Regions from separate parts of the Gilliamella sp. X-46 genome, predicted to be linked through region 2. Evidence: riboswitches for the same ligand, from Rfam matches in the RefSeq annotation. Region 2 holds a riboswitch; the other holds the start of a gene.
What was found. Region 2 has a riboswitch for thiamine pyrophosphate ahead of thiB (thiamine ABC transporter substrate binding subunit). Riboswitches for the same ligand answer to the same signal wherever they lie in the genome.
Positions count from the first base shown of each region.

Region 1: linked by a shared signal. The riboswitch ahead of thiM (hydroxyethylthiazole kinase) and the one ahead of thiB (thiamine ABC transporter substrate binding subunit) in region 2 are both predicted to bind thiamine pyrophosphate.

Region 1 covers NZ_JBXSQH010000002.1:97,024-101,166, forward strand. The annotation lists gene trkA (Trk system potassium transporter TrkA) at 1-937, shown strand, start outside; TPP riboswitch at 977-1,078, shown strand; gene thiM (hydroxyethylthiazole kinase) at 1,133-1,921, shown strand; gene thiE (thiamine phosphate synthase) at 1,931-2,572, shown strand; gene thiD (bifunctional hydroxymethylpyrimidine kinase/phosphomethylpyrimidine kinase) at 2,584-3,378, shown strand; gene ACYIAJ_RS03130 (STY0301 family protein) at 3,451-3,909, opposite strand; gene ACYIAJ_RS03135 (heavy-metal-associated domain-containing protein) at 4,088-4,143, opposite strand, start outside.
Region 2 covers NZ_JBXSQH010000010.1:55,371-59,513, forward strand. The annotation lists gene pgeF (peptidoglycan editing factor PgeF) at 1-761, shown strand, start outside; TPP riboswitch at 1,320-1,428, shown strand; gene thiB (thiamine ABC transporter substrate binding subunit) at 1,517-2,473, shown strand; gene thiP (thiamine/thiamine pyrophosphate ABC transporter permease) at 2,488-4,065, shown strand; gene thiQ (thiamine ABC transporter ATP-binding protein ThiQ) at 4,043-4,143, shown strand, end outside.

The sequences.
Region 1 (4,143 bases), on a different contig from region 2:
TTCACTACAATTTGCCTCTTTTTATGACAATCGCGTCTGTTTGGTGGCAGTTACTGCCTATTATGGTGGTGCTTTAGTTGGTAGTGAACTTTCTGGGCTTAAAGAGCATTTACCCCATGTTGAAGCACGAGTTGTCGCAATTTATCGCAAAAATCGCTTTATACGTCCACTAGCATCAACCCTAATTGAAGCCGGTGATATGGTTTATTTCATTACCCCACCAGTTAATATCAAAGCGGTGACTAGTGAGTTACAACGCCTAGAAAAGCCCTATAAACGAATCATCATTAGTGGTGGTGGTGGCGTGGCTGTCACTTTAGCAAAGCGTTTAGAAAACGACTATCAAGTCAAATTAATCGAACGCAATGCCGAACGTGCCGAATTAATTGCTGAACAACTTACTAATACCACAGTTCTGCACGGTGAATCATCGGATCAGGAATTGCTCTCACAAGAACAAGTTGAACTTACTGATCTGTTTATTGCTGTCACCAGTGATGATGAGTCCAATATCATGTCATCCATGCTAGCCAAAAGGATGGGGGCTAAAAAAGTAATTGTATTGATTCAACGCCAAGCCTACCTTGAACTGATTAATGATAGTGTGATTGATATTGCAATTTCACCACAACATGCCACAATTTCAGAGCTACTAAGCCATGTAAGACAAACAGGCGTTGTTAAAGTCGTTTCATTAAGACAAGGTGAATCCGAGATTGTCGAAATTGTTGCCAATGGTAATAGTGAAACATCGAGACTCGTCGGCAAAAACATTAACAGCTTAAAAATACCTTCAGGTGTAACCATTGGGGCTGTAGTCCGTGGTGAGGATGTCATTATTGTCAATACCGATCTAACTATTGAAGAAAACGATCACCTTATCATCTTCTTACCAGATAGAAAGGCAATTACGGACATTGAAAAATTATTACAATAACTTGTTAAAAATAGATAGTCAGTTCATAATAAACAAATAAATTTTGACTCGGGGTGTTTTTTGTTTCAACAAAAAACTGAGATTTTACCCGTTGAACCTGATCTGGATTATGCCAGCGTAGGGAAGTCTAAGCCATCAAGTCACAAAATTGGCAAATTCTTCCCAACATGCAAAGATAATAAGGAAGAAATAAATATGCCAGCAGTCAAATTATTTCCAACCAACCAAGCAACCGCTTTTATCCACCACGTTAAACAACAACGCCCACTAGTGCATTGCATAACTAATGATGTAGTCCAAAATTTTACCGCTAATATACTACTTGCTATTGGCGCATCACCGGCAATGGTTATTGCAGAGCAAGAAGTTGCTGAATTTGTTACCATTGCCGATAGTTTACTGATTAATATTGGCACCATTCACAGCAGCATAGCCACAAGTATGTTATTAGCAGCAGCTAAAGCTCAGCAAACACAAACCCCATGGGTACTCGATCCTGTCGCTGTAGGACCTGCGCTTAATTATCGTACTGAATTTGCATATCAATTATTGTCGTTAAAACCAACGGTAATTCGTGGTAATGCCTCAGAAATATTAGCGCTAAACGGTCAAAACTCATTGGCAAAAGGACCTGACGGTCAAGACTCACCCCAATCAGCTTTAAACGCCGCCAAAGAGCTTGCGCAAAAATATCAAACAATCGTTGCAATGACAGGTGATATCGACTATGTCACTAACGGTAACAACGTATATAGCATAACTGGGGGCGATATTGCTTTAACTAAAGTGACGGGAACAGGATGTTCATTATCCGCCATGGTAGCAGCTTTTATAGCCAATTCACCTGACATTTTATCTGCTACCGCCTCAGCATGTTTTATGATGAAAAAAGCCTCAGAACTTGCTAATAAACAGCAAGGATTAGGCACCTTTGCAGTATCTCTATTAGATCAACTCTCACTATTTAATCCATCACTTGAATAAGGATAGAAGATGAAAAAACAATTGGATTTAACCCTTTATTTAGTGCTCGATCCACTACTCTGTGGTGGTATTAGTGGTATGGTCAATACAACAAAAATTGCTGTCAAAAACGGCGTAACCGCTATACAGTTAAGATCAGAAAAAGAACTGGCAGGTAAAGATTGGTATCAAGCAGCATTAGCATTGAAAGAAACGCTAAGTGATACACCTGTCCCACTATTTATAAATGATCATGTGGATATTGCTTTAGCAGTTAATGCCGATGGCGTACATATTGGACAAAGTGATTTACCTGCCGATGTCACTCGCCAACTCATCGGCAAAGATAAATGGTTAGGGCTTTCGATATCTAATCGCCAACAACTTGATACCACTCCTTGGCAACTAATTGATTATCTTGGTATTGGCCCTATCTTTCCAACAACAACAAAAAAAGATGCAACGGCAGCACTGGGAACCGAACAGTTAACCAAATTAGTAGAACTAAAGCAGCGCCCTGCTGTTGCCATTGGTGGCATTGATGAAAATAATGTAACTAATGTTATCCAAACAGGCATTGACGGTGTTGCGGTGGTTTCGGCTATTTGTGGCAAAAAAGATATTCAACAAGCAACGTTATCGCTTATTAACAAAATCAAGCAAGCTAAATAGGAAATAGTATCATGACAACAATTGCATTAACCATTGCAGGATCTGATCCTAGCGGTGGCGCAGGTATTCAAGCCGATCTAAAAACCTTTTCTGCACTCGGCGCCTATGGCATGTCGGTCATCACGGCTCTAACGGCACAAAGCACACAAGGGGTTGATGCGGTATTAGCGATCTCGCCCGAATTTATTGAAGCCCAATTTAATACGCTTTATCAAGATATTCAAATTGATAGCGTAAAAATGGGAATGCTCATGAATAAAGAGATTGTCACAACCGTCCACCACCTGCTAAAAACCAATCCAATCCCGATCATCGTCTTAGACACCGTCATGGTCGCCAAAGGGGGACATTCGCTACTAAAACCTGACGCCATCACAGCCATTCGCGAACTTTTACTCCCCCTAGCAACCATCATCACTCCCAATCTACCAGAAGCCGCCGCACTACTTGATTGTGACGAAGCAAAAAACGAAGATGATATGCAAAAGCAAGGGCATGAATTACTCAAGTTAGGCTGTAAAGCGGTATTAATGAAAGGAGGACATTTGCCCAGCAATGAAAGCCCTGATTATTTAATCACTCAAAATAACACAGTTAAAATAACCGCCCCACGCATTCAAACAAAAAACACCCACGGTACAGGCTGCACATTATCCGCAGCGATTGCCGCATTATTACCTAAAAACAGCTTACCAGACACGATAGCCCAAGCCAAAAATTATCTACACGGCGCAATTAGTCATGCTAACGATTTAAATATAGGGAAAGGAATTGGACCAACACACCATTTTTACCGTTGGTGGTAATCGCACAATAAACAAACTAAATGGGATTTAAGTTGTCAACTATTGTATATAACAACCAATCCCATACGTTAACTAATGCAGATTCTTTGCTTCACTTGTGCTACAGGTAAGTGTCCCTTTTTTTCCTTGTTCATTTTTAGAATAGTCAGCCCAACAACTTTTCATTGATAAATCAATTTTTTTTATTAACTCAATTCTTCTTACATTATAAGAGCAAACAACATAATAAGGTTCAGCGTCCGTATAGTGATTAACTTCCCATATTAACTCATGTTTCTTACCATCAACCGTTCCTTTTGCTGGTTTTAAAGCCCCCATTCTAGAAGGATTATCGTAATAAACAATCATGCTGCTAAACGATACAGTCAAACTATTTATATCGTCAGAAACCTCCCACCCATCAGGCATGTTTTCAACTTCTTCTTTAACCTTGATATTTTGTGGGCACTCAATCTGATAAGCATTAACAAAAAACACCGCACAAAACCAAGCCATAATAGCCACAGTAACACTCAATATTTTACCTTTCATAGTTATATCCTTCTAACAATAGCTTATTAATAAACAGATAAAAGCATTCTAGCATTCCCCAAAATATGCCGATACCTTCATCAAAGTTTTGTTATTTCTGTTTTGAAGTGAAATTTCAACAAGGTAGCATCAACAAAGATGCCCCAAAAGAACCTAGTGCCATTAAATATAGAGGTAGTCAGTACGCAATCCCAACAAACTCATAACCAGCCTCATTAACAGCAGTGATGGCAG
Region 2 (4,143 bases):
AATCGATTTACCCGTATTGGATAGCGCCCAAAAACGTCCGAGCTTTCACTACAACACGAATAGGCGGTGTCAGCATGGCGCCATTTGCGAGCTTAAATATGGGGAGTCGAACAGGCGACAATTTAGAACACATAGCGCAAAACCGTCAGCGCCTAATACAAACCGAACAGATACCTAGCGAACCCTATTGGTTAACTCAAACCCACAGCACCATAACGCTGGATATATCGCAAATCGCTTTACAAACAGCAACAGGCAACATTCCTAACCAAACCATAGAAGCCGACGCATCTTATACCCATCAACCCAAACAAGTTTGCGTCGTACTCACTGCCGATTGTATGCCAGTCTTGTTTTGTACAACCAATGGTGACGAAGTTGCGGCAGCACATGCAGGATGGCGAGGATTATGTAATGGAATACTGGAAGAAACCGTCAAAAAATTTGCCTCGCCACGGTCAAACATCATCGCATGGCTTGGGCCAGCAATCAGCGCCAAAAAGTTTGAAGTTGGTATTGACGTCAAGGAACAATTTGAAAAAATCGACCGCAATGCAAAAATTGCTTTTAAATTAATCAACCCTGCTGAACAAAAATACTTAGCCGACCTTTACTTAATTGCTAAACAACGCTTACAGTCAATAGGAGTAACTAAGATTTTTGGAGGTGATTTTTGTACTTATACTGAACAAGACAAGTTTTTTTCATACCGTCGTGAAAATAAAACAGGGCGGATGGCATCGATGATTTGGTTTGAGTGAGTTTTTTGCCAAACTCCTTAAAAAACAACGCAAGGCTGTATGATGTGGTCTTTTTATAGTTACTTGTATCATCTTGATACTCGCCTCTAAGAGGTCACTTTTGCTTTGCTCATATGTTCAACTTCGCTTCAAACAAATTTGTGTTCCCGATGAAGTATAGCCACACCAAACATCCTTGTTTGGTGTGGTGACCTTACTCTGTTGTTGGCATTATTCTGACACCAGAACAAGACAAACTTAATAGCCTTGATTGATTTTTACGCAAGTTTTTTTGCTAAAAATCAGTCAGGAAAGGTATTGATTTTATTGAAGTTTTTTGTTTGGTGTTTTTAAGGAAAATCAATCGTTTACACAAACTTGACAAGGTGCCAACATCTGACAAATCAACAAAACTACGAATAGGGAACCATAATAAGAACCATTTAACTAACTAAAAAAACGTCTGAAAAAGATATCGATTTTAATCATATTTTTATTTTGATGCTTAAAAAAAACACAAACCACCCCCTTTATCACTTTCGTTATTTACAATCCCCACTCTAACCTCTAAACTACTCGGCGTTCTCAACGGGGTGCCCAGTAGGGCTGAGAATGTTAGATTGGCTAACATAACCCGTCGAACCTGAACTGGATCATGCCAGCGGAGGGATTTGAGTTATTATACCTGCTCAAACCTTTTGTCTTTTATTTGCTATTTTGGAGGCAAAATGTTTTTTAAAAATGTCTTATTACCTTTAGGCTTGTTTGCGCTTTTTATGCTCAATAACGCCAATGCTACCAACGAAAAACCTACATTAACCGTTTATAGTTACAATTCGTTTATTTCAGAATGGGGACCTGGTCAGGCGATTAAACAGGGGTTTGAAGCGCAGTGCGATTGCCAACTTGAAATTGTTGCATTAGGCGATGGCGTAGCGGTTTTAAATCGAATTCGTCTTGAGGGCGATAGAACCAATGCCGATGTGATTTTAGGGTTAGACAATAACCTTTTAGACCAAGCCAAACAGGCGGGTATTGTTATTCCTCATAAAATTAGTAAGCCCAATAATTTAAATACCGACTGGTGGGATAGTGATTTTATGCCTTATGATTTTGGCTATTTTGCATTTATTTATAATCAACAAAAAATTAATCATCCACCAAGGAGTATGCACGAGCTAGTTGATAATCAAGCCAACTGGAATATTATTTATCAAGATCCAAGAACCAGTACACCAGGGTTAGGTTTATTATTTTGGGTGAAGAAGATATACGGTGATGATGCTGCATCTGCTTGGCAAAAAATAGCTAATAATACCGTGACAGTGACCAAAGGTTGGAGCGAAGCTTATGGTCTATTTTTGAAAGGAGAGGCCGATTTTGTGCTTAGTTATAGCACTTCACCTGTTGCGCATATTATGAATGATAATGATCATCGTTATGCGGCGGCTATTTTTGATGAAGGCCATTACCGCCAAGTTGAAGTTGTGGGCATTACTAAGTATAGTCAACAACCAGAACTTGCACGTTCATTTTTGCGATATCTATTAACCCCTGAAATACAGCGCCAATTTGCTGAAAAAAATTTCATGTATCCAATTATTAATATTCCATTACCCGAAGCTTTTCAACAAATTAAGCCAGTCAATAAACCGCTTGAGTTTGATGCCAAGCAAGTTGAACAGAATCAAAAAGCGTGGGTACGTGAATGGAAAGCCACCATTAGTAAGTAGTTTTATTTAGCCCAATGTTGAAATTAAGAACATTACTTCCAGGTTTTAGCGCTGCAAGCTTCATCTTAATTGTATTAGGCACAGCACTATGTGCGCTTTGCTTGGTCGCTATCAAATCTAATAATGTAACTGTCTATTTTGATAGTTATTTGATGCATTTGATTTGGATAACAGTATTTCAAGCAATGCTATCGACATTATTATCTGTCCTATTGGCCATATTAATGGCGAAAGCTTTATCAATGGTCAATTTTTGGGGTAAACGGTTATTGTTACGCATAATGCCTATTACCTTTATTTTACCCACACTTGTTGTTGTAACGGGGCTGCTGTCTGTTTATGGAAAACATGGCTTATTGGCTGGGGTTTTCAATTGGTTGGGGTTGCCATTTATTACATCCATTTATGGCTTAAAAGGTATATTACTTGCGCATGTGTTTCTTAATTTTCCGTATGCTTGTTGTTTATTTTACCAAACCTTAAATAACGTGCCAGTCGCACACAAACAGTTAGCGACGCAGTTAAATTTTTCGAGTTTTACTTATTTTAAATTGGTTGAATGGCCACTGCTACGTCGGCAATTGTTCCCGATGGCATCGCTTATTTTTATGCTTTGTTTTTCGAGTTTTGCCATAGTATTAACGCTTGGTGGTGGACCAAAATATTCCACAATTGAAGTGGCTATTTATCAATCTATTCGTGAGTTTGATTTGATGCAAGCTGTATTTTTAGCCTGTTTGCAGTTAGTTTGTTGCGTTAGTTTTATGCGGTTGATGCAAAAAACAAATTATAACAAAAGACTTAGTGTGAACTGCGTTAGGAAAAATTATTGTGTGCCGGTTTCGTTTCACTTAGCGTTGTTGAGTATGGTGATTATTGTTATTGGTGGGTTATTTATTATTTTACCCATCATTACAATACTTATTGAAGGGATTTATTTTTTTAAGTTGTCATTTTTAACGGCGACTTTTCAAAATGCTGTTATGTTTTCGGTATTAATTGCTTTGGGATCGGCAATGCTTGCTATGCTACTTGCTTTATTATTACTTTATACCAACAGCCGCCTATTGATTAATCAGCAAATAAAGTGGAGTAATCGATTAATGTTGATTGGAACGCTGATTTTAATTATTCCAAGTATGGCACTGGCGTCGGGTATGTTTTTAATGTTATTTTCGTATGCTTATAGTTCTGTGCTTGTTTGTGTCTTAATTATGTTGTGTAATGGGTTAATGGCATTACCTTTTGTATTAAAAAATCTTGCCGCACCAATGTATGATGTGACTTCACGTTACTGGCAATTAAGCCAATCACTTAATATTAATGGGTTTTTACATTTTTATTTGATCGAATACAAGGCGCTAAAAAAATTAATCATTCAGAGTTTTGCTTTTTCTGCGATATTGTCATTGGGTGATTTTGGTATTGTTGCGTTGTTTGGTGGGCAGTCTGTCATTACGCTACCCTATTATTTGTATGAACAGATTTCTCATTATCATTATCAAGAAAGTACCGTAACGGCTGCATTATTGTTAATATTATCTTTTAGTTTGTTGGCTGTGATAGATTATGATCGAACTGAATCAAATTAATTATCAATATGATAATTTTAAAATACACTTTAATGTTGATATACCAACAAAAGAACGTGTCGTCATTGTTGGACCTAG